Regions from separate parts of the Geodermatophilus sp. SYSU D00766 genome, predicted to be linked through region 2. Evidence: riboswitches for the same ligand, from Rfam matches in the RefSeq annotation. Region 2 holds a riboswitch; each other region holds the start of a gene.
What was found. Region 2 has a riboswitch for S-adenosylmethionine ahead of ACI8AD_RS12990 (GNAT family N-acetyltransferase). Riboswitches for the same ligand answer to the same signal wherever they lie in the genome.
Positions count from the first base shown of each region.

Region 1: another riboswitch for S-adenosylmethionine. It lies ahead of ACI8AD_RS07410 (bifunctional o-acetylhomoserine/o-acetylserine sulfhydrylase); the one in region 2 lies ahead of ACI8AD_RS12990 (GNAT family N-acetyltransferase).
Region 3: another riboswitch for S-adenosylmethionine. It lies ahead of ACI8AD_RS15310 (putative leader peptide); the one in region 2 lies ahead of ACI8AD_RS12990 (GNAT family N-acetyltransferase).

Region 1 covers NZ_JBJGYI010000006.1:42,206-49,814, reverse strand. Annotated here, with positions in the region: gene ACI8AD_RS07440 (EamA family transporter) at 1-96, opposite strand, end outside; gene ACI8AD_RS07435 (hypothetical protein) at 201-569, shown strand; gene ACI8AD_RS07430 (thioesterase family protein) at 599-1,393, shown strand; gene ACI8AD_RS07425 (mechanosensitive ion channel family protein) at 1,452-2,339, shown strand; gene ACI8AD_RS07420 (hypothetical protein) at 2,336-2,824, shown strand; gene ACI8AD_RS07415 (NAD(P)H-dependent flavin oxidoreductase) at 2,866-3,912, shown strand; SAM riboswitch class IV at 3,934-4,051, shown strand; gene ACI8AD_RS07410 (bifunctional o-acetylhomoserine/o-acetylserine sulfhydrylase) at 4,094-5,386, shown strand; gene metX (homoserine O-acetyltransferase MetX) at 5,388-6,470, shown strand; gene ACI8AD_RS07400 (threonine aldolase family protein) at 6,574-7,609, shown strand, end outside.
Region 2 covers NZ_JBJGYI010000015.1:25,113-32,721, forward strand. Annotated here, with positions in the region: gene ACI8AD_RS12985 (NAD-dependent succinate-semialdehyde dehydrogenase) at 1-373, shown strand, start outside; SAM riboswitch class IV at 527-641, shown strand; gene ACI8AD_RS12990 (GNAT family N-acetyltransferase) at 889-1,422, shown strand; gene ACI8AD_RS12995 (amino acid ABC transporter permease) at 1,419-2,390, shown strand; gene ACI8AD_RS13000 (amino acid ABC transporter ATP-binding protein) at 2,387-3,166, shown strand; gene ACI8AD_RS13005 (ABC transporter substrate-binding protein) at 3,256-4,236, shown strand; gene ACI8AD_RS13010 (hypothetical protein) at 4,245-4,439, shown strand; gene ACI8AD_RS13015 (FAD-dependent oxidoreductase) at 4,436-5,572, shown strand; gene ACI8AD_RS13020 (LLM class flavin-dependent oxidoreductase) at 5,602-6,813, shown strand; gene ACI8AD_RS13025 (NtaA/DmoA family FMN-dependent monooxygenase) at 6,825-7,609, shown strand, end outside.
Region 3 covers NZ_JBJGYI010000020.1:32,078-39,686, forward strand. Annotated here, with positions in the region: gene ACI8AD_RS15270 (cystathionine gamma-synthase) at 1-72, shown strand, start outside; gene ACI8AD_RS15275 (ferredoxin) at 74-259, opposite strand; gene ACI8AD_RS15280 (cytochrome P450) at 259-1,554, opposite strand; partial or broken gene ACI8AD_RS15285 (GNAT family N-acetyltransferase) at 1,669-1,962, opposite strand; tRNA gene ACI8AD_RS15290 (tRNA-Met) at 2,045-2,121, opposite strand; gene ACI8AD_RS15295 (hypothetical protein) at 2,192-2,935, opposite strand; gene ACI8AD_RS15300 (sensor histidine kinase) at 3,204-4,322, shown strand; gene ACI8AD_RS15305 (response regulator) at 4,319-4,978, shown strand; SAM riboswitch class I at 5,108-5,203, shown strand; gene ACI8AD_RS15310 (putative leader peptide) at 5,208-5,285, shown strand; gene ACI8AD_RS15315 (methionine ABC transporter ATP-binding protein) at 5,591-6,634, shown strand; gene ACI8AD_RS15320 (methionine ABC transporter permease) at 6,631-7,290, shown strand; gene ACI8AD_RS15325 (MetQ/NlpA family ABC transporter substrate-binding protein) at 7,356-7,609, shown strand, end outside.

The DNA.
Region 1 (7,609 bases), on a different contig from region 2:
CAGCGCGAGCGTGGAGACGGTGCCGTTGACGGCGAACAGGCCGGCCGCGGCGACGGTCGTGGCATAGCCGACGGCGGGACGACGGGTGTGCGGCACCCGTCCGACTGTAGCGGGCGTAGTGACAGACGCCACCTACCGGTGTGTCGGGCGCGACGCCCGCCCGCGCGTGGCTCCCAGGGACGCGGGGCACCCTCGACGTCGTGACCGAGACCCGCCCGCCGTGGTCGCGCCGGCGCCGTCGGCTGCTGGTCGGCCTCGCCCTCGGCGGCGTGGCCGGCGGTGTCGGGGCGGTCGTGCTGCCGGCCGAGGTCGGGGTGACCGCGGGCTTCCTCGGCGCCCTGTGCGGGTTCCTGCTGGTCGCCGCCGCGGTGCTGTTCGTGGCCATCCCGGGGCCGGACACCCTCGGCACGCTGGTGCGCACCACGCCCCTGGCCGGCGCGGTGTGCGTCGTCGCCGTCCTGCTGGCGCTGTCCACGGAGGGGCAGCCGCTGCGCTGGGTGTGGTGGACGGCGGCCGCCGCGGGCGCGCTCTGGGTGGGCGCGGCGGTGTGGCTGGCCCGCCGCGGGTGACCGGGAGGACCGGCGCGAGACTGCGGGGCGTGCAGCTGCCCTCCGCCTACTACCTGCCCGACGGTCCCGGCGCCTTCGTCGCCACCGCGCTCACCATCGGGCCGTGGGACCCCGGCCTGCAGCACGCCGGCCCGCCCGCCGCGCTGCTGGCCCGGGAGGCCGAGCGCGCCGGCGGGATCGAGGACGGGCAGCCGGTGCGGCTGGCCTTCGACGTCCTCGGGCCGGTGCCGGTGGGGCCGGTGCGGGTGGCCGCGCGGGTGCTGCGCCCGGGCCGCCGGATCGAGCTGGTCGAGGCGACGCTGGAGGCCGGCGGGCGCCCGGTGGTGCGGCTGACCGCCTGGCGGATGCGGGTCCGCGACTCGGCCGCCGCCGCGCACCCGCCCCAGCGGTTCCCGGTCGGGCCGGAGGACGGCCGCCCGGCGCAGTTCGACGTCTTCCGCGAGGAGGTCGCCTACCACCGGTCGCTGGAGTGGCGGGAGGCCGGCGGCTCGATCACCGCGACCGGCCCGGCCGCCGTGTGGACCCGCCCGCTGTGCGGCCTGGTCGAGGGCGAGCCGATCACCCCGCTGGAGCACCTGCTGGTGATGACCGACGCGGCCAGCGGCGTCTCCGCGGCGCTGGACTGGTCGCAGGCGACGTTCGCCAACGTCGACCTCGTCGTCGCGCTGTTCCGCCGGCCGGAGGGGCGGTGGCTGGCGATGGACGCCGTCACCACGCTGGGGCCCGCCGGGGTCGGGCAGTGCGCCGCCGACCTCTACGACACCGGCGGGCGGATCGGCCGCTCGGTCGCGTCGCTGTTCGTCGAGCCGCGCCGAGCGTGCTGACGGGGCGGCCCGGTTGGATGGGGGCACGACGCGACACGGACGGAGGACCTGACCTGCCATGGGCCCGCTGACCGACCTGCTCGACTGGCTCGCCGGCCGCGGCCTGGAGATCGTGCTGATCATCCTGGGCTCGGTGCTGGTCGCCCGCTTCACCACCTGGGTGGGCACCCGGATCACCGACCGCATCGACGCGCGCGCCACCGGCGGCGACGTGCTGGTGCGCTCGGAGGCCGCCAAGCACCGGCACTCGCTCACCCAGGTGATCACGTGGGCGCTGATCGTGCTGGTCTACACCGTGGCGGCGTTCTACGTGCTCGACCGCCTCGGCGTCCCGATCACCGGGCTGGTCGCGCCGGCCACCGTGCTCGGCGTCGGGCTGGGCTTCGGCGCGCAGCGCATCGTCGGCGACGTCCTCGCCGGGTTCTTCCTCATCACCGAGCGGCAGTACGGCTTCGGCGACGTCGTCTCCATCGCCGTCACCGGCGGGGGCGACCCGGCCGCGGGCACCGTCGAGGACGTCACCCTGCGGGTGACCCGGCTGCGCTCGGCCGACGGCGAGGTGGTGACCGTGCCCAACGGGCAGATCGTCAAGGTCACCAACCTCTCCCGCGACTGGGCGCGGGCGGTGGTCGACGTCCCGGTGCCCACCAGCGCCGACGTCACCCGGGTCAACGAGATCCTCCACGACGTCGGCAGGGACGCGTTCGCCGACGCCGAGCTGCGCCGGCTGCTCCTCGACGAGCCCAGCGTCATGGGCGTGGAGAGCATCGACCTCGACCAGGTCAACGTGCGGGTGGTGGCCCGGACGCTGCCCGGGCGGCAGTTCGAGGTGGGCCGCGACCTGCGCGAGCGGATCGTGCTGGCCTTCGCCGCGGCGGGGCTCACCCTCGCCCCGAGTCCCGAGCCGGCCGTCGCGACCCGACCCGCGCCGGCGGCCAAGCCGTGACCGTCCCCGGCGCCCCGCGCTCCCCCGGTCCGGAGCCCGCCGCCGAGCCCCACCCCGGCGGCGACCCGGCCGGCCGCGGCCGCTTCGGCCTGTCCGCGCTGCGCCGCACGCCCGGACACATCGGGCGGGCCCGCACCTCCACGGTGGTCCTGGTCGTGCTGTTCCTCGGCCTGGGGCTGCTCTACCTCTACGTGCGCCCGGACCCGGCCGGCACCGCGCCGGCCGGCACCACGACCGTGACCACGCCGCCCCCCGCACCGCCGGCCACCACCGCCCCGCCGGCTCCGGAGGCCCCCGCGACGACCGACGTCCCGACGACGCCGCCGGCCGAGCCGCCGACGACCGGGCCGACCACGGCCCCGTCGCCGACCACGCCGCCGGCCACCACCCCCGGGGAGACGCCGTCGGAGCCGCCGGTCCCGACCACCACGCGGGCCCCGACGGCCCCCGCCACCGAGCCGACGACCGTCTCCCCGCCGGGCTGACCCGCGCCCGGCCGGCCCCGCCGGGGCGGAGGATGGCCGGCATGGTCCTGGAGCTGCGCCGCCCGATCGTGCAGGCCCCGATGGCCGGCGGGCCGTCGACCCCGGCCCTGGCCGCGGCCGTGTCCGAGGCGGGCGGGCTGGGCTGCCTGGCCGCCGGCTACCGCACGCCGGCGGCGGTGCGCGAGGAGATCCACGCCGTCCGCGCGAGGACCCAGCAGCGGTTCGCCGTCAACGTGTTCGTGCCCGGCCCGCCCGGTGACGCCGGCGCCGTGGGCCGCTACGCCCGCGAGCTCGACGCCGAGGCCCGCCGCTGGGGCGTCGGGCTGGGCGAGCCCCGAGCCGACGACGACGCCTGGGAGGACAAGGTCGCCCTGCTCGCCGAGGAGCGGGTGCCGGTGGTCTCCTCCACCTTCGGCCTGCCCCCCGCCGACGCGGTCGCCGCGCTGCACGACGCCGGGGCCACCGTGCTCGTGACCGTCACCACCCCGGAGGAGGCGGTCGCCGCCCGCGACGTCGGCGCCGACGCGCTGGTCGTGCAGGGCGTCGAGGCCGGCGGGCACCGCGGAAGCTTCGCCGACCGCGACGGCGAGGGCGAGTACGGGCTGCTGCCGCTGCTGCGGCTGGTCGCCCGGGCCGTGGACCTGCCGCTGGTCGCCGCCGGCGGCATCCCCGACGGCGCCGCCGTCGCCGCGGTGCTCGTCGCCGGCGCCGAGGCCGCGCAGCTGGGGACCGCGTTCCTCTGCTGCCCCGAGGCGGGGACCACCCCGGAGCACCGCGCGGCGCTGACCACGCACGGGCGGACGGCGCTCACCCGGGCCTTCAGCGGCCGGCGCGCCCGCGGGCTGGTCAACCGGTTCCTCACCGAGCACTCCGCCGCCGCGCCGGCGGCCTACCCCGAGGTGCACCACCTGACCGCGCCGCTGCGCGCCGCCGCCCGGCGGGCCGGCGACGACGGCGGCTACAACCTGTGGGCCGGGCAGGCCCACCCCCTCGTCGAGGCCGTCCCCGCCGCCGAGCTGGTGCGCCGCCTCGACGAGGACGCCCGCGCGGCCCTGGCCCGCCCGTACCCCGGGACCGGGAGTCGCTGACCTCGGCTATCGTCGGACCAGGCTCACGAGAGGCAGCGCGAAGCACCTGGCTGGCTGCCCGGCAACCTCTTCCTCCGTCTGAGGTGCTCCCAGGGGAAGAGCCGGCCGTGCGGCGCCCGCCGCCCGGCAAGGACGGAGCACCTGTGCGCCGCAGGTCCTCCGGGACGAGAGGAGACGGCGCGTGACCGACCCGAAGAGCTGGAGCTTCGAGACCCGGCAGATCCACGCCGGGACCAGCCCCGACCCCACCACCGGGGCCCGGGCGCTGCCCATCTACGCCACCACCAGCTACCAGTTCCGCGACACCCAGCACGCCGCGGACCTGTTCGCGCTGGCGGAGCTGGGCAACATCTACACGCGGATCATGAACCCCACGCAGGACGCGCTCGAGCAGCGCGTCGCCTCCCTCGAGGGCGGGGTCGCGGCGCTCGCGGTGGCCAGCGGCCAGGCCGCGGAGACCCTCGCGCTGCTCAACGTCGCCGAGGCCGGCAGCCACGTCGTCGCCTCCGCCTCGCTCTACGGCGGCACGTACAACCTGCTGCACCACTCGCTGCCCAAGCTCGGCGTCGAGGTGTCCTTCGTCGAGGAGCCCGACGACCCGCAGAACTGGCAGGCGCTGGTCCGCGAGAACACCAAGGCGTTCTACGGCGAGTCCATCGGCAACCCGAAGGGCGACGTCCTGGACATCGCCGCCGTGGCCGAGGTGGCGCACCGCAACGGCGTGCCGCTGATCGTCGACAACACCATCGCCACGCCGTACCTGGTGCGCCCGCTCGAGCACGGTGCCGACGTCGTCGTGCACTCGGCCACCAAGTACCTCGGCGGGCACGGCACCGCGATCGCCGGCGTCATCGTCGACGGCGGCGGGTTCGACTGGACGTCCGGGAAGTTCCCCGGGTTCACCACGCCGGACCCCACCTACCACGGCGTCGTCTACGCCGACCTCGGCGCGCCGGCCTACGCGCTCAAGGCGCGGGTGCAGCTGCTGCGCGACCTCGGACCGGCGATCAGCCCGTTCAACGCCTGGCTGGTGGTGCAGGGCATCGAGACGCTGTCGCTGCGCATGGAGCGGCACGTGGCCAACGCCCAGCGGGTGGCCGAGTTCCTCGAGGCGCACGACGAGGTGGAGGCGGTGCACTACGCCGGCCTGCCGTCCTCGCCGTGGCACGCCGCCCAGCAGCGCTACGCGCCCAAGGGCGCCGGCGCGGTGCTGGCGTTCGAGATCCGCGGCGGCATCGAGGCCGGGAAGCGGTTCGTCGAGGGGCTGGAGCTGCACAGCCACGTGGCCAACATCGGCGACGTGCGCAGCCTGGTCATCCACCCGGCGTCCACGACCCACTCGCAGCTGACCGCGGACGAGCAGCTGACCGCCGGCGTCACCCCGGGCCTGGTGCGGCTGGCCGCCGGCCTGGAGGGGATCGAGGACGTCCTGGCCGACCTCGAGGCCGGGTTCCGCGCCGCCAAGGGAGCCTGACGTGACGGGGGTGCGGGACCTCCCCGGGTCCCGCACCCCGCCGCGCACCGGCGGGTGGCGCGACGGCGACCCCGCCGGGGACCGGCTGTTCCTCGACCTGGACGGACCGGTCCGCCTCGAGCGCGGTGGGGTGCTGCCCGGCGTCCGGGTCGCCTACGAGACGTGGGGGACGCTCGCCCCCGACGGCGGCAACGCGGTGCTGGTCGAGCACGCGCTCACCGGCGACAGCCACGTCACCGGCCCCGCCGGGCCCGGCCACCCGACACCCGGCTGGTGGGCGTCGCTGGTCGGGCCGGGCGCGCCGCTGGACACCGACCGGCTCTTCGTCGTCTGCGCCAACGTGCTCGGCGGGTGCCAGGGGACCACCGGACCGTCGTCGACGGCGCCCGACGGCTCCCCGTGGGGGTCGCGGTTCCCCGAGGTGACGGTCGGCGACCAGGTCCTGGTCGAGGCGGCGCTGGCCGACGCGCTGGGGGTGCGCCGGTGGGCGGCCGTCGTCGGCGGGTCGATGGGCGGCATGCGGGCGCTGGAGTGGGCGGTGGCGCTGCCCGACCGGGTGGCCGGGCTGTTCTTCCTCGCCTCGGGCGCCGCGGTCACCGCCGACCAGCTGGGCACGCAGACCACCCAGCAGGCCGCCATCCGCGCCGACCCGGCCGCCGGGCTCGGCGTCGCCCGGCGGATCGCGCACCTGACCTACCGCAGCGCGCTGGAGCTGGAGGAGCGCTTCGGCGCGACCGTGCAGGACGACGGCCGGTTCGCCGTCGCCTCCTACCTGGAGCACCACGCCGACAAGCTCACCCGCCGCTTCGACGCCGGCAGCTACCTGGTGCTCACCGAGGCGATGAACACCTGGGACGTCGGCCGCGGCCGGGGCGGGGTGGAGGCGGCGCTGGCCCGGGTGACCGCGCGCGCCGTCGTCGCCGGGGTGGACAGCGACCGGCTCTACCCGCTGGACCTGCAGCAGCGGGTGGCCGACGGGCTGGGGGTGCCGCTGCGGGTGATCTCCTCGCCGTACGGGCACGACGGGTTCCTCATCGAGGCCGACGCCGTCGGCGCGCTGGTGCGCGAGCTGCTGGGCGGCTGAGGCCCTCCCCTCCTCGGCGAGATCGGCGGTCTCGTGGTCATCAGCGGCCGATCGCCACGAGACCGCCGATCTCGCGCAGAGCTGGCCGGGCAGACTGGCGCGGGTGAGCGACCTCGAGGCCCTCCGCCCGTCCTGCGACCGCGCCCTGTCCGGGCACGGGCCGGTGCGCGCCGGCGCGCTGCTGGCGACGATCCCGGCCGACACCGCGGTGGACCGCTACGGCGCCGGCGGCGTCGTCGCGGAGCTGGAGGCCGAGGTGGCCGGCCTGCTGGGCAAGCCCGCGGCGGTGTACCTGCCCAGCGGCACGATGGCCCAGCAGGCCGTGCTGCGGGTGCACGCCGGGCGCACGCTGCGGCGCACCGTCGTCGCCCACCCCCACTGCCACCTGTTCCAGCACGAGGGTGGCGCGCTCGAGCGGCTGCACGGGCTGGTGCCGCGCCCGGTCGGCGACCGGCACCGGCTGCTGCTGCGCGCCGACCTCGACGCCGTCGCCGAGTCGCCGGCCGCGCTGGTGGTGGAGCTGCCCCAGCGCGACCTCGGCGGGCAGCTGCCGCCGTGGGAGGACGTCGTCGAGCAGACGGCGTGGGCGCACGACGTGCACTCCGTGGCCCACCTCGACGGCGCCCGGCTGTGGGAGGCCACGGCCGGCTACGACCTGCCGCCGGCCGACGTCGCCGCCCCGTTCGACACCGTCTACGTCAGCTTCTACAAGGGCCTCGGCGCGCTCGCCGGGTGCTGCCTGGCGGGGCCGGCCGACGTCGTCGCCGAGGTGCAAGAGTGGCGGCACCGCATGGGCGGGACACTGTTCGGGCTGTGGCCGGGCGCGGCGTCGGCGCTGACCTGCCTGCGGCAGCGGCTGCCGCTGATGCCGCGCTACCTGGAGCGGGCGCGCGAGGTGGCCGCCTGCGTGCGCGACCTGCCCGGCGTGCGCGTCGTCCCCGACCCGCCGCAGACGCCGATGCTGCACCTGCTGCTGGAGACCACGCCGGAGGCGTTCGGCGCCGCCGCGCGGGAGCTCGCCGAGGGCGGGCTGTGGACCTGGCCCTCGGCGGCGTCCACCGGCGACCCGGGCGTGCTGCGCGTCGAGCTGGGCGCCGGTGACGCGACGCTGGCGCTGTCCCTCGACGAGATCCGCGCCG
Region 2 (7,609 bases):
CGAGGGGCTCGCCGGCACGACCTTCTTCTCGCCCACGCTGCTGGCCGACGTGACGCCGGACATGCTCGTCTCCCGCGAGGAGACCTTCGGCCCCATCGCCGCGGTCACCCCGTTCGACGACGAGGACGAGGTCGTCGCGCGAGCGAACGACACCGAGTACGGCCTGGCCGCGTACGTCTACACCAACGACCTGTCCACCGCGATCCGGGTGACCGAGAAGCTGCGCTTCGGGATGGTGGGCGTCAACGACATCAACCCGACGTCGGCCGCCGCTCCCTTCGGCGGCGTCAAGGCCAGCGGGCTGGGGCGTGAGGGCGGCTACGAGGGCATCGACGAGTACCTCGACACCAAGCTCGTCGGCATCGCGGTCTGACGCTCGGCACCCACGCCGACTGACCACGGGGCGAGGTCCTCGTGGGCCGTTGGCAGGGGGTGTGCGCCGCGGAGGGCCACCGTGGGCCGGTCCGATCTGCACCAAGTCGATGGGAATTGACGGGATTACCGGCGGCGCCTAGATTGGCGCGCAGGTCCAGAGCGTCAGCGTCAAGCCCCGGCTCGCTGACCGGCAACCCTCCGCTGGGACGGGGTGCCCCGGGTGACGACCAGGCGGGTGCGCACCGTGCGCCCCGCAAGTCCAGCCGCCCCTCCCGGGGCCCGACAGAGGAGCCCAGCCGTGGGACACGGGAGCACGAGCAGCGTGCGCGCCCTCTCGCTCGACCTGGTCGGCCGACCGACCGTCGACCTGCACCGCACCGACAGCGCGCTCTGTCGCTGACCTCCTGACCTCCCGACCGTAGAAGGACCCTCCTGCCCCCCGCTGCTCGCACGCTCGCAGCGGGGCCCTGCAGGACGGCCACACCCTCACCTGTTCCTGTCAGGAGCTCCGTCATGTCCGCACCACCGCTCGAGGTGGCCTCCGTCCACCCCGACGACCCCCTGGCCGCGCCCCTGTTCGCCGAGCTCGCCGCCGAGTACGACGCCCGCTACGGCGACCTGTTCGGCGGTGCCCACGAGGAGCTGACCCGCTACCCGGTCGAGGAGTTCCTGCCGCCCGACGGCGAGCTGGTGCTCCTGCTGGCCGGCGGCACACCCGTCGCCGGTGGCGCCTACCGCCGGCACGCCGACCCCGGCACCGCCGAGGTGAAGCGCATGTGGACGGCGGCCACCCACCGCCGCCGCGGCCTGGCGCGGCAGGTGCTCGCCGAGCTCGAGACGCGCGCGGCGGCACGCGGCTACTCGCGCCTGTTCCTCACCACCGGCCCGCGCCAGCCCGAGGCCAAGGCGCTGTACCTGACGGCCGGCTGGACCCCGCTGTTCGACCCGGCCGTGCCCCGTCCCACCGACCTGGCCGTGCTGAGCCGGCTGCCCGTCGCCGAGCGCGTGTACGCGTTCGACAAGCAGCTGCCGGGAGGTGGGGCGTGACCACCCTGCTGCCCCGCTCCGACACCGCCGCGCCACCGGCGGGCGGGACGCCCTACGACCGGCTGCGGGTCGTGCCCGCCCGGCACCCGGCGCGCTGGGTGGCCACCGCGGTCGTCGCCGTCCTCCTCGCGATGGTCGTCAACTCGCTGGTGACCAACCCCCGGTGGGAGTGGGACGTCGTCGGCGCCTACCTCACCGAGGAGTCGATCGTCCGCGGCGTCTGGACGACGGTGCAGCTGACGCTGATCACCGCCGTGCTGGGCTTCGCGCTCGGGACGGTGCTGGCGCTCATGCGGCTGTCCCGCTCGCCCCTGCTGCAGGCGGTCAGCTGGGGCTACACCTGGGTGTTCCGCTCGGTGCCGCTGATCCTGCAGCTGCTGCTCTGGTACAACCTCGCCTACCTCTACCGGTCGCTGGACGTCGGCATCCCGTTCGGCCCGTCGTTCGCCAGCGTCGAGACGCTCTCGCTGATCGACAAGTTCGGCGCGGCCGTCCTGGGCCTGGCCCTGCACCAGGCGGCCTACTCGGCGGAGATCGTCCGGGCCGGGATCCTCAGCGTCGACCAGGGCCAGCTGGAGGCCGCCGCCTCGCTCGGCATCCCGAAGCGCCGGCAGACCACCCGCATCGTCCTCCCGCAGGCGATGCGCTCGATCGTGCCGACGGCGGTCAACGAGGTGATCGGCCTGTTCAAGGGCACCTCGATCGTCTACGTCCTGGCGCTCGGCGAGCTCTTCTACACCGTCAGCGTGATCTACGGCCGCACCCAGCGGGTGCTGCCGATGCTCCTGGTGGCCGCCGTCTGGTACGTCGTCCTCACCACGGTCGTCACGGTCGTCCAGTACTACGTGGAGCGGTACTACGCCCGCGGCGCCCTCCGCACCCTGCCCCCGACGCCGCTGCAGCGACTGCGCGCCAACCTGACCGCGGGCCTCGCCCGCGTCCGTCCGGCCCGCGAGGTGTCCCGGTGACCACGGTCGCCGCCCGCCGCGGGCGGGTCGAGGTCCACGGCGTGCACAAGTCCTACGCGGGCGTCGAGGTGCTGCACGGCGTCGACTTGGTCGTCCAGCCCGGCACGGTCACCGTCGTCCTCGGGCCCTCCGGGTCGGGCAAGTCGACGCTGCTGCGCAGCATCAACCACCTGGAGAAGGTCGACCGCGGCTTCGTCGCCCTCGACGGCGAGCTCGTCGGCTACCGCCGCCGGGGCGACACCCTGCACGAGCTCAAGGAGAAGGACCTGCTCCGGCAGCGCACCCGGTTCGGGTTCGTCTTCCAGTCCTTCAACCTGTTCCCGCACCTCACCGCGCTGGAGAACGTGGTGGAGGCGCCGGTCTCGGCGCAGGGCCGGCCGCGCGCCGAGGTCGAGGCCGAGGCCCGCGAGCTGCTCGCCCGCGTGGGCCTCGCCGACCGGGCCGGGGCCCACCCCCGGCAGCTGTCCGGCGGGCAGCAGCAGCGGGTCGCGATCGCCCGGGCCCTGGCCATGCACCCGGCGGTGCTGCTGTTCGACGAGCCCACCTCGGCGCTGGACCCCGAGCTCGTCGGCGAGGTGCTCCGCGTCATCGAGGACCTCGCCCGCGGCGGCACCACGATGATCGTCGTCACCCACGAGGTCGGCTTCGCCCGCCGGGCCGCCGACCGGGTGGTCTTCATGGCCGACGGCCGCATCGTCGAGGCCGGCCCGCCGCAGCAGGTGCTCGACCACCCCGCGCACGAACGGACCCGCGCCTTCCTCGCGCAGGTCCTCTGACCCTCCCCGTCCCCACCCCCGGACGGCGCAGCGCGCGCCGCCCGTCGCCGGCACGCGCCCGCGTGCCCCTGCCGGAAGAGAGAACGACCGTGATCGCCCGTACCCGACGAGTCCCGCTCGCCACCGCCCTGGCCGCTGCCTCCCTCCTCGCGCTGAGCGCCTGCAGCAGCGCCGCGGACATCGAGGAGGCCCGCGCGGAGGAGGACACCGGCAGCAGCGCGCTGGCAGTGGACACCAGCCCCGAGCAGGACCGCGTGCGCACGACCGAGAGCGACGAGGCGGTCGCCCTGCTGCCGCCGCAGGTCGCCGAGGACGGCGTCCTGACCGTCGCCGTCGGCGCCTTCACCGCGCCGCTGAGCTTCCTGGCCGACGACAACGCGACGGTCATCGGCAACGAGCCCGACATCGCCCAGCTCGTCGCCGACGGCCTCGGGCTGGACCTGGAGCTGGTGACCACGGACTGGTCCAACTGGCCGCTGGCCACCCAGTCCGGGGACGTGGAGGTCACGATCGCCAACGTCACGGTGACCGAGGAGCGCAAGGAGCTGTTCGACTTCTCCTCCTACCGCGTCGACGAGCTCGCCTTCCAGGCGCGCACCGGCTCCGGCCTGGTCGTCGACGAGCCGGCCGACGTCGCCGGCCTGACCATCGCGGTCGGGTCGGGCACCAACCAGGAGAAGATCCTGCTGGCCTGGGACGAGCAGAACCGGGCGGCCGGCCTCGAGCCGGTCGTCGTCCAGTACTTCGAGAACGACGGCGACACCACCCTGGCGCTGCAGTCAGGCCGGCTGGACCTGACCTTCGGCCCGAACGCCACCGCCGCCTACAAGGCCGCCGTCTCCCCGGACGAGTTCGAGGTGGTCGGCACGGTCAACGGCGGCTGGCCGCAGACCGCGCAGATCGCCGTCGCGACCGCCAAGGGCAACGGCCTCGCGCCTGCGGTCACCGCCGCGCTCAACGCCGCCATCGACGACGGCAGCTACGCGGAGGTCCTCGAGCGGTGGGGCCTCACCAGCGAGGCGATCGAGCGCGCCGAGACCAACCCGCCCGGCCTGCCGGCCGAGGACTGAGCGCACCCGTGGGCACCCCCTCGCGCGGTCCCCGCCGCCGTCCCCGTCCGGACCCCGTCCCCGCCCTGCCGGTGCGCACCGCGCTGGTGCTCTCCGTCATCGTCGGCACCTCGGCCTGCGCGGCGCCGGCCCGGGCCGACGTACCGGCGGTCGACGTGTCGGTGGTCGACGTCCCGGTGGTCGGGGCGCAGGTGGCATCGTGACGCAGGTGGGCACCCCGCGCCGCACCGACGTCGTGGTGGTCGGCGGCGGCGTGATGGGCTCGGCGGCCGCCTGGTCGCTGGCACGCCGCGGCCGCGACGTCGTCCTGCTCGAGCAGTTCGGCCCCGGGCACGACCTCGGCGCCTCGCACGGCCGCGCCCGCATCTACCGCAGCACCTACGCCGAGCGGCACCACCAGGCGCTGGTCGCCGAGGCGCGGCGGCGGTGGGCCGAGCTCGAGGACGAGACCGGCCGGCGCGTGCTCCACCCGGGACCCGGGGTCGCCACCGCGGCCCCCGCGGGCCAGGCGCGGCTGCGCGGGGTGGCGACGGCGATGCAGCGCGCCGGCGTGGAGCACGAGTGGCTCCCCGCCGCGGGGGCCGCGCGGCGCTGGCCCGGGCTGCGCTTCCCCGGCCCCGTGCTGCACGAGCCGCACACCGCCGGCCGGGTCGACGCCGACGCCGCCGTCGCCGCGCTGCAGGAGGCGGCCGCCGCGCACGGCGCCGTCGTCGGGCACCACCGCCGGGTCACCGCGGTGCTGCCCGACGGCGACGGCGTCCGGGTCCGCCAGGCCGCCGGCGGCGACGTGCGCGCCCGGGTCGCCGTCGTGACCGCCGGCGCCTGGACCCCGGAGGTCCTCGGCCCGGCGTTCCCGGTGCCGCCGCTGCGCGTCACCGAGGAGCAGCCGGCGCACTTCCGCGCGCTGTCGGCGGACCTGGTCTGGCCGTCGTTCACCAGCGACCCCGACCCCGCCGAGGGCTGGCCGGCCGGGGTCTACGGCCTGGCCAGCCCCGGCGACGGCGTCAAGGTCGGCTTCCACGGCTCGGGCGCGGTGTGCACGCCCGGCACCCGGGACCGCCGCCCCGACCCCGCACGGCTGGCCCGGCTGCAGGAGTACGTGTGCCGCTGGCTGCCCGGGCTCGACCCCGACTCCGCCGAGCCGGTCAGCTGCACCTACACCAGCACCGCCACCGGCGAGTTCGTCCTCGACCGGGTGGGACCGGTCGTCGTCGGCGCCGGGTTCAGCGGCCACGGCCTCAAGTCCGCGCCCGCCGTCGGCCGGGTGCTCGCCGACCTCGCGCTGGGACAGCCCGGCGTCCCCGCCCTCCAGCTCGCCGCGCACGCCGCCGGCTGACCACCACCGACCCGGGAGGACCCGTCCCCGTGACCGAACCGCTCCACCTCGCCGTCGCTCTCGACGGCGCCGGCTGGCACCCCGCCGCCTGGCGCGAGCCCGACGCCCGCCCGGCCGAGCTCCTCACCCCCGGCTACTGGACCGACCTCGTCCGCGAGGCCGAGGCCGGCCTGCTCGACCTGGTCACCATCGAGGACTCGCTCGCGCTGCAGTCCGACGACCGGTTCCGGCCCGACGACCGCACCGACCGGGTGCGCGGCCGCCTCGACGCCGTCCTCGTCGCCGCGCGCATCGCGCCGCTGACCCGCCACATCGGGCTGGTGCCGACCGCGGTGGTCACGCACACCGAGCCGTTCCACCTGTCCAAGGCGATCGCCACCCTCGACTTCGTGAGCGGTGGCCGCGCCGGCGTGCGGGTGCAGGTGTCGCTGGCGCAGCACGAGGCGCGGCTGGTCGGCCGGCGTTCGTTCCCGGAGCTGACCGGCGTCGACCGCCACGACCCGGCGGTGCAGCAGGTGCTGCGCGACGCCTTCGCCGAGGCCGCCGACTGGGTCGAGGTGGTCCGCCGGCTCTGGGACAGCTGGGAGGACGACGCGGAGATCCGCGACGTCGCCACCGGCCGGTTCGTCGACCGGGACAAGCTGCACTACGTCGACTTCACGGGCCGGTTCTTCTCGGTCAAGGGCCCCTCGATCACCCCGCGGCCGCCGCAGGGCCAGCCGCCGGTCGCGGCGCTGGCGCACCAGCGCATCCCCTACGAGCTGGTCGGCTCCTCGGCCGACCTCGGCTTCGTCACGCCGCGGGACGCCGACGACGCCCGAGGAATCGTGGCCGAGGTGCGCCGGGCGCAGGCGGCCGCGGGCCGCGCCGGGGAGCGGGTGCACGTGCTCGGCGACGTCGTCGTCTTCCTCGACGACGACGCGGCCGCCGCCCGGGCGCGCAAGGAGCGCCTCGACGAGCGGGCGGGCGCGGAGTACCGCAGCGACGCGCTGGTCGTCACCGGCACGCCGGCGGAGCTGGCCGACCTGCTGCAGGAGTGGGCTGCCGCGGGGCTCACCGGCGCCCGGCTGCGTCCGGGCGCGCTGCCGCACGACCTCACCGCGATCACCCGCGGCCTGGTGCCCGAGCTGCAGCGCCGCGGTGCCTTCCGGACCGCCTACCCGACCGGCACGGGGGCGACGACGCTGCGTGGGCTGCTCGGCCTGCCGCGGCCCACCAACCGCTACGCCACCGTCGCCTGAGGGGAACGACCGTGACCAAGCAGGTGCACCTCGCCGCGCACTTCCCGGGCGTCAACAACACCACCGTGTGGAGTGACCCGGCATCGGGCAGCCAGATCGAGTTCAGCTCGTTCGTCCACTTCGCGCAGACCGCCGAGCGGGGGAAGTTCGACTTCCTCTTCCTCGCCGAGGGGCTGCGGCTGCGCGAGCAGAACGGGTCCATCTACGACCTCGACGTCGTCGGCCGGCCGGACACGTTCACCGTGCTGGCCGCCCTCGGCGCGGTCACCGAGCGGCTGGGCCTGACCGGGACCATCAACTCGACGTTCAACGAGCCCGTCGAGGTGGCCCGCCAGTTCGCCAGCCTCGACCACCTCACCGGCGGGCGCGCCGCCTGGAACGTCGTCACGTCGTGGGACGCCTTCACCGGCGAGAACTTCCGCCGCGGCGGGTTCCTGCCGCAGGACCAGCGCTACGACCGGGCCCGCACGTTCCTGCAGACGACGTGGGAGCTGTTCGACTCCTGGCGCGGCGACGAGATCGTGGCCGACAGGGAGTCCGGCGTCTTCCTGCGCGACCCGCACCCGGGCGCGTTCGCGCACTCCGACGCGCACTTCGACATCGCCGGGCAGTTCTCCGTCCCGCGCAGCCCGCAGGGCCGGCCGGTGGTCTTCCAGGCGGGGGACTCCGAGGAGGGCCGGGAGTTCGCCGCGTCGTCGGCCGACGCGATCTTCAGCCGGCACGGTGCCAAGGAGGCCGGCCAGGCGTTCTACCGCGACGTCAAGGGCCGGCTGGGGAGGTACGGGCGCACGCCGGA
Region 3 (7,609 bases), on a different contig from region 2:
CTGGTGCGGCTGTCGGTGGGCATCGAGGACGCCGACGACCTGCTCGCCGACCTGGCGCAGGCGCTGGGCTGAGCTACTCGACCAGCGCGAGGGCCCCGGTCGGGCACTGGGACACCGCGTCGCGGGCCGCGGCGGCGTCGTCGGGGTGCTCCTGCAGCACCCGGACGGCGCCGTCGTCGTCGACCTCGAAGACATCGGGGGCCAGCAGCTCGCACTGGCCCGAGCCCACGCACACCTCCCGGTCGGCGGTGACCCGCATCAGCGCTCCCCGCCCAGCCGCGCCGGCAGCCGCTTGAGGCCGTTGACGAACGACGACGCCAGCCGGTCCGGGGGGCCGGTGACCTCGAGGTCGGGCAGCTGGTCGAACACCGCGCGGAAGGTCACCTGCAGCTCGCGGCGGGCCAGGTGCGCGCCCAGGCAAAAGTGCGGCCCCTTGGACCCGAAGCCGACGTGCGGGTTGGGGTCGCGGCCGACGTCGAAGCGCTGCGGGTCGGCGAAGACCTCGGGGTCGCGGTTGGCCGCGGCGTAGAACAGCAGGAACTTCTCCCCCGCGGTGAAGCGGTGCCCACCGATCTCGCCGTCCTGGGTGGCGGTGCGCCGCATCCAGGTGACCGGGCTGACCCAGCGGACCACCTCCTCGACACCGGTGCGGTCCAGCGCGGGGTCGGCCGCCCACCGCGCCCACTGGTCGGGGTGCTCCGACAGCGCGAGCAGGCCCTGGGAGATGGCGTTGCGGGTGGTCTCGTTGCCCGCCACCAGCAGCAGGATGAAGAACGACGCGATCTCCTGGTGCGACAGCTTCTCGCCGTCGACCTCGGTGGTGACCAGGGCGGTGGTCAGGTCCTCGCGCGGCTGCGTCACCCGCTCGCCGGCCAGCCGCTCCATGAGCGCGGCCAGCTCCATGCCGGCGGTGAGGAAGGCGGTCAGCGGGTCGTCGTTCTCGATGAGCTCCGGGTCGCCGCCGGAGAGGATGACGTTGGAGTGCGCCAGCACCGCGGGCCGGTCCTCCTCCGGGACGCCCATCATGTCGCAGATGACCCGCAGCGGGATCGGCGCGGCGATGTCGGCGACGACGTCGATCGCCCCGCCGTTCGCCGCCGCCGTCGCCCGGGCGCGGGCCAGCACGTCGTCGACGACGGCGCGCACGGAGTCCAGTGTCCGCTCGAGCATCCGCGGGGTGAACGTCTTCGAGACGATCCGGCGGATCTTGGCGTGCCGGGGGTCGTCCATGCTGATCAGCGAGCCGTAGAACTCGTTGAGCTCGGAGGGCATGTCCTGCATGGACACCGCGCCCCGGCCGGAGCAGAACAGCGCCGGCTGCGAGCTGATCGCCTCGAGGTCGGCGTAGCGGGTGACCGCGTGGTACCCCGGGCCGGCCGGGATGCCGGGGATCTCGGGCTCGGCGAAGAAGGCGAACGGGCGCTCCTGCCGCAGCCGGTCGAAGGCCGCGTGCCGGTAGCCCGGCGGCGTCGTCCACCAGTCCCGGTCGGACAGGTCGACGGTGCCCATGTCGACGTCGGCGGGCTCGGCCGGGGGCACGGCTGCGATGGTCACGGACGACTCCCTCGTCGAAACGGTCACCGTTGACCGCACGCTAGAGAGACGCCCCTGTGGCAGGCAACACACCCGGGCGCGTCGGGCGGGTCACCCTCCGGCGCCGTCCGCCGGTCAGGAGTCGTGCGCGACGAGGTCCCGGTACTCGGGGTGGCGGTCGATCCAGCCGCGGACGAAGGAGCAGTGCGGCACCGCGCGCAGCCCCCGGGACCGGACGTCGTCGAGGGCGCCGCGGACCAGCGTGCCGCCCAGCCCCGAGCCCTCGGCGTGCGGGTCGACCTCGGTGTGGGTGAACACCACCTCGTCGCCGCGGCGCCGGTAGGCGGCCAGGCCCAGCAGGCGGTCGCCGTCGCGGATCTCGTAGCGCTCGGCGTCGGGGGCGTCGTGCACGGTGGGCTCCATGTGCGGGCCAACCGTCCGCGGCGGCGCCCTGTTCCGGCCGCGGAGACGACGAGGGCCCCGGAGCGTGTGCTCCGGGGCCCTCGTGCGGTGGTAGCGGGGACAGGATTCGAACCTGTGACCTCTGGGTTATGAGCCCAGCGAGCTACCGAGCTGCTCCACCCCGCGTCGGTGACTCCACTGTACACGTCCCCGCGCGGGTGCCGGCGGGCCCCCGGTGAGGGGCCCGCCGGACCGCTCAGTCGCCGACGGGGCGCGCCCGCGCGGCCGGCCAGTCCTCGACCGGGCGGACGAGCGCCGGGCGCAGGAGCAGCACGGCCAGCAGGCTCACGACCAGGCCGGCGGCGACGACGGCCCACCCGATGCCGGTGAGCGCGGGCAGCTCGGCGCCGATCCGGGCGCGCACGTCGACCCCGGGGGAGCCGTCGGCGTCCATCACCACGAACACCCAGTCGCCGTCGGCGGGGTCCCAGGTCAGCTGCTGCGGTCCGGTGCCGGAGACCTGCACGGTCCAGAAGTCCTGGTCCCCGGGCGGCCCGGGCGGCGGGCCGCCGGGGATCTCGTCCTCGGCGTCGGCCGGGCCGTCGAAGCCGAGCCCGTCGACGGCGGTCCGCCGGACGCCGTCGAGGTAGGCCCGCGCGTCCGCGGCCGGCGCGATCCCGACGAAGACCTCCTCGGCCGTCTCCGCGGTGACCTCGAGCCGGGCGGTGCCCAGGGCCGAGCCGACCGGCAGCCAGTCGGGGCCGGCCCGCAGGTCGATCCGGTCGCTGACCAGGGCGGCACCGGGCGACGTGAAGCGCTCCTCGGGGCTGGTGACGAAGCCGCCGGAGCGGTGCGCGTCGGCCCACAGCAGCACTCCCCCCGCGGCCCCCAGGGCCAGGCCGGGCAGCAGGAGCAGCACGCCGAGGACGAGCGCGGCCGCCCGTCCGGCACGGCTGGCCCGGCCGGGCGGGGTCCACGTGGGCTGTCGGACGTCGGTCACGGGGCACCTCCAGGGGGAAGGGCGTCGCGCTCCCGCGGCGCCGCGGTGCCCGAGCGTGGCGCCGCCGCGCTGCCCGCCACGAGCCCCGCGCGGGTCCCGTGCGGTCCCGCGGGAGTGGTCCGCGGCGCGCGGCGGGCGCCCCGGTGGGGGACCGCGGCTCCCTCGCGCGAGGGAGGCGGACGGCCCGCACGGGTCTCCCCCGGGCCGCCCGCCGGCGGGACGATGGGAGGTGTCGCCGTCCACCTCCCCCGCGCCCGGGACCGGCGCCGTGAGCCGCACGGACGCGGCGCTCGCCGGCGTCCTGGTCCTCGCCACGGTCACCGTCACCCTCGCGGTGCCGGCGGGCCCGCCCTACCGGCCGGTGGACGCCGCGGCCGTCGCGCTGGCCGCGGCCGGGCCGCTGACCCTGCTGTGGCGGCAGGCCGCGCCGCTCGCGTCGCTCGTCGCCGCCGACACGGTCGTGGTGGTCAACGCGGCGGCCGGGTACGCCATCGGCTACCTGCCCTGGCCGGCCTGGATCGCGCTGTTCACCTGCTTCGCCGTCGGCGGGCGGCGGCTGCGCCTGGCGGCCGGCGCGGTCGCCGTCCTGGGCGCCGCCGGGTACGTGACCCTGGACCGCGTCGACTCCCTCGCCGCCCTGCCCGACATCGGGATGACCTCGCTGGTCGCCGTGGTCGCCGGCGAGCTCAGCCGGCGGCGCGCCCTGGCGGCGGCCGCCGGCGCCCGGGAGGCGGCGGAGAGCCGGGCGCAGGCGCTCGCGGCCGAGCGGCTGCTGCTGCAGGAGCGCGGCCGGCTGGCCCGCGAGCTGCACGACTCCCTCGGGCACACGGTGAACGTCATGGTGATGCAGGCCGGGGTGGGACGGCGGGTGTTCGACGACAACCCGGCCTTCGCCCGCGAGGCGCTGGGGTCCGTCGAGTCCGCCGGGCGCTCCGCGCTCGACGAGCTCGACCGGCTGCTGCGCGTGCTGCAGCCGCTGGAGCGCCGGGCGGGGGCGGGACCGTTCGCCCCGACCGTGGCCGACCTGGAGGAGCTCGCCGACCGGATCCGGGCGACCGGCCGCCCGGTCGAGCTGCACACCGACGGCGGGCCGCTGTCCGCGGGCGCCGCGCGGGCGCTGTACCGGATCGTGCAGGAGGCCCTCACCAACGCCGTCCGGCACACCCCCTCCGGCCCGATCCGGGTGGAGGTCTCGCGGGTGGCCGACCGGGTGCTGCTCGACGTCACCAACGAGGGGCGCGACCTGCCCGACCCGGTCCCGGGACGCGGGCTGGTCAACATGCGCGAGCGGGCCCGGCTCGAGGGCGGCGAGCTGGAGGCCGGTCCGGTGGAGGGCGGGTTCCGCGTGCACGCGGTGCTGCCGGCCGGGACGGGGGTGCCGGCGTGATCCGCGTGCTGCTGGCCGACGACGACCGGCTGGTGCGCAGCGGCCTGCGCGCGCTCCTCGACGCCGAGGACGACCTGACCGTCGTCGGGGAGGCGGCCGACGGCCGGGAGGCGGTCGACCGCGCCCGGGCGCTGCGGCCCGACGTGGTGCTCATGGACGTCCGGATGCCCCGGGTCGACGGCGTCGCCGCGACGCGGGAGATCGTGTCCTGGCCGCGCCGCCCGCGGGTCCTCGTGCTCACCACCTTCGACCTGGACGAGGTCGTCGACGACGCGCTCGACGCCGGGGCGGACGGCTTCCTGCTCAAGCGCGCGACCCCGGAGCAGCTCGTCGACGGCATCCGCACGGTGTACGCCGGGGACGCGCTCGTCGCCCCGGCGGTGACCCGCCGGCTGCTGGCCGTGCACGCCGCCCGCCGGCCCGCCGACCCCGAACGGCTGCGGGCGGCCGCCGCGCTCACCGAGCGCGAGGTGGAGGTGCTGCGCGCGATGGCCGAGGGGCTGTCCAACGCCGAGATCGCCGCCCGGGTGTGGCTCTCGCCCGAGACGGTGAAGACCCACGTCAAGGCCGTCCTCGGCAAGCTCGGCGTGCGCGACCGCACGCAGGCGGTGGTGTGGGCCTACCGGACCGGCTTCGTCGGCCCGGGGACCGACTGAGCCGGGACCGCGCGCGGCTCGCCTCCGCCACTCCGGATCCCTGGAGGGACCGCCGCCGGCTGACGGAGACCCGGGCGGGGTCTGCACCCCGTTCCGTCACCATCCCGACCGGCTCGGTAGGATCGCCCCCGACCATCCAGAGCGGCCGAGAGACCTGGCTCGACGACGTCGCAGCAACCCCCCGCCCCGTGCGGACGAGGGTGCCACCGCCAGGATCGATGGAGGACCGATGACCCACGCCCAGCTCACCTGGGCTCGCCGGCACGTGGACCTGTGCCGGACCGCCACCGCCCTGTGTCGGCGCTGACGCCGCGAGTCCGCTCCCGCTAGCTGAGGGGCACGACCCCGGCGCGGCACGTGCCGCCTCGGCGGCCTCCCGCGACGCCTCGAGCACCCCGCCCCGGCGGTGACCCGGCTCTCCCGCGCGCGGGGCCGTTCCCTGGTGTCGTCGACCGCGCCCGGGACCGCCGTGCGGGCCGGCCCCGATCCGCAGGGATCCCGGCCGATCCGTCCTGCCTCCCGCACCGACCCTGCGGCGTCCGGCCGTCGCGACCGGACGCCTGCGCCGAGCCCCGGCGCCCCTCCCCCGCACCCGTCCCGAGGACCCAGCCTGTGATCGAACTGAACGACGTCCGCAAGGTGTTCCCTGCCCGGGGACGGATGGGCGAGGTCGTCGCCGTCGACGGGGTGAGCCTGCGCGTGGCGGCCGGTGAGTTCGCCGGCGTCGTCGGCCCGAGCGGCTCGGGCAAGAGCACGCTGGTGCGCCTGGTCAACCTGCTCGAGCGCCCGACGGCGGGATCGGTGAGCGTGGACGGGCGGGTGCTCACCGACCTCCCGGACGACGGGGTCCGCGAGGCCCGCCGCTCCATCGGCATGGTGTTCCAGCACTTCGAGCTCCTGGACTCCCGGACGGCCGCGGGCAACGTGGAGCACCCCCTCGAGCTCGCCGGCGTCGGCCGGGCCGAGCGACGCCGCCGCGCCACCGAGCTGCTGGACCTGGTCGGGCTCGGGGAGCGCGCCGGTGCCCGCCCGGCGCAGCTGTCCGGCGGGCAGAAGCAGCGCGTGGCCATCGCCCGGGCGCTCGCAGGCCGTCCCCGGGTCCTGCTGTGCGACGAGGCCACCTCCGCCCTGGACCAGGCGAGCACGAGCAGCGTGCTGGAGCTCCTGCGGCGGGTGCGCGCCGAGCTGGGCCTGACCGTGCTGTTGATCACCCACGAGATGGCCGTGGTCAAGGCCGTCTGCGACAGCGCCGTCCTGCTCGACCGGGGACGCGTCGTCGACGGCGGCCGGCTGACCGACGTCCTGACCCGCGAGCACTCCCCGCTGGGTGACGCCCTGCTGCCCGCCCCGGTCGCCGACGCCGGCGCCGGGCACGGCGGGGCCCTCGTCCGCGTGACCGTCACCGACCGCACGCCAGAGACCGCCGTGCTGCAGGCCCTCGTCGGGGAGCTGGGGCTGGCGGTGGAGGTCGCCGGCGGCTCGGTCGAGACGGTCGCCGGAGGGCGCTACGGCCGGCTGCTGCTGCGCGTCACCGGGGACGGCGGCACCGAGGGCATGGACCGGCTCGACGCCGCCCTGCACCGGATGCGGTCCGACGGCGTGCTCGTCGAGCGGCTGCACGCCGGTGCGGCCGCCACGGCCGGAGCGGGGCGATGAGCGACTGGAGCCGGGTCTGGCCGCAGCTGCTCGAGGCCACCGGCGAGACCCTGTACATGGTCGGCGCCGCCGCGGTGCTCACGGTGCTGCTCGGCGTCCCCCTGGGCGTCCTGCTCACCGTCACCGCCCCGAGCGGGCTGGCCCCGCGGGGAGCGCTGAACCGGTCCCTCGGCCTGGTCGTCAACCTGGGCCGCGCGCTGCCGTTCATCATCCTGCTGGTGCTGGTCGCCCCGGTGACGCGGGGCATCGTCGGGACGACGATCGGCTCGACGGCCGCGATCGTGCCGCTGACCATCGGCGCCGTCCCGTTCCTCGCCCGCCTGGTGGAGACCAGCCTGCGGGAGGTCGCCTCCGGGAAGGTCGAGGCGGCGCTGTCGATGGGCGCGCGCCGTCGGGACGTGGTCCGCACCGTGCTGCTGCCGGAGGCCCGCCCCTCGCTCGTCGCCGGGGTCACCGTCACCGTCGTCGCGCTGATCAGCTACTCCGCGATGGCCGGAGCCGTCGGCGGCGGCGGGCTCGGCGACTTCGCCATCCGCTTCGGCTACCAGCAGTTCCGCACCGACATCACGCTGGTCACCGTCGCCCTGCTGCTCGTCGTCGTGCAGGGCCTGCAGTGGGCCGGTGACCGGTGGGCCCGCAGCCTCGCCCACGTCTGACCCCCTCGCCGGCGGCCGTCCGGCCGCCGGCCCCCACCGCACCACCCCGAAGGAGAACCACCACCATGCGCTCCCGCTCCACCCTGCTCCTGGCCGCCACCGCCGCCACCACCCTGCTCACCGGGTGCGGCGGTGGGGACGCCGAGCTGTCGGCGGCCGACGAGCCGCTGCGGGTCGGCGCCTCCCCGGTCCCGCACGCCGAGATCCTGCGCTTCATCGACGAGAACCTGGCCGAGGACGCCGGGCTGGACCTCGAGATCGTCGAGTTCACCGACTACGTGCAGCCCAACGTCGCCCTCGACGACGGCTCGCTGGACGC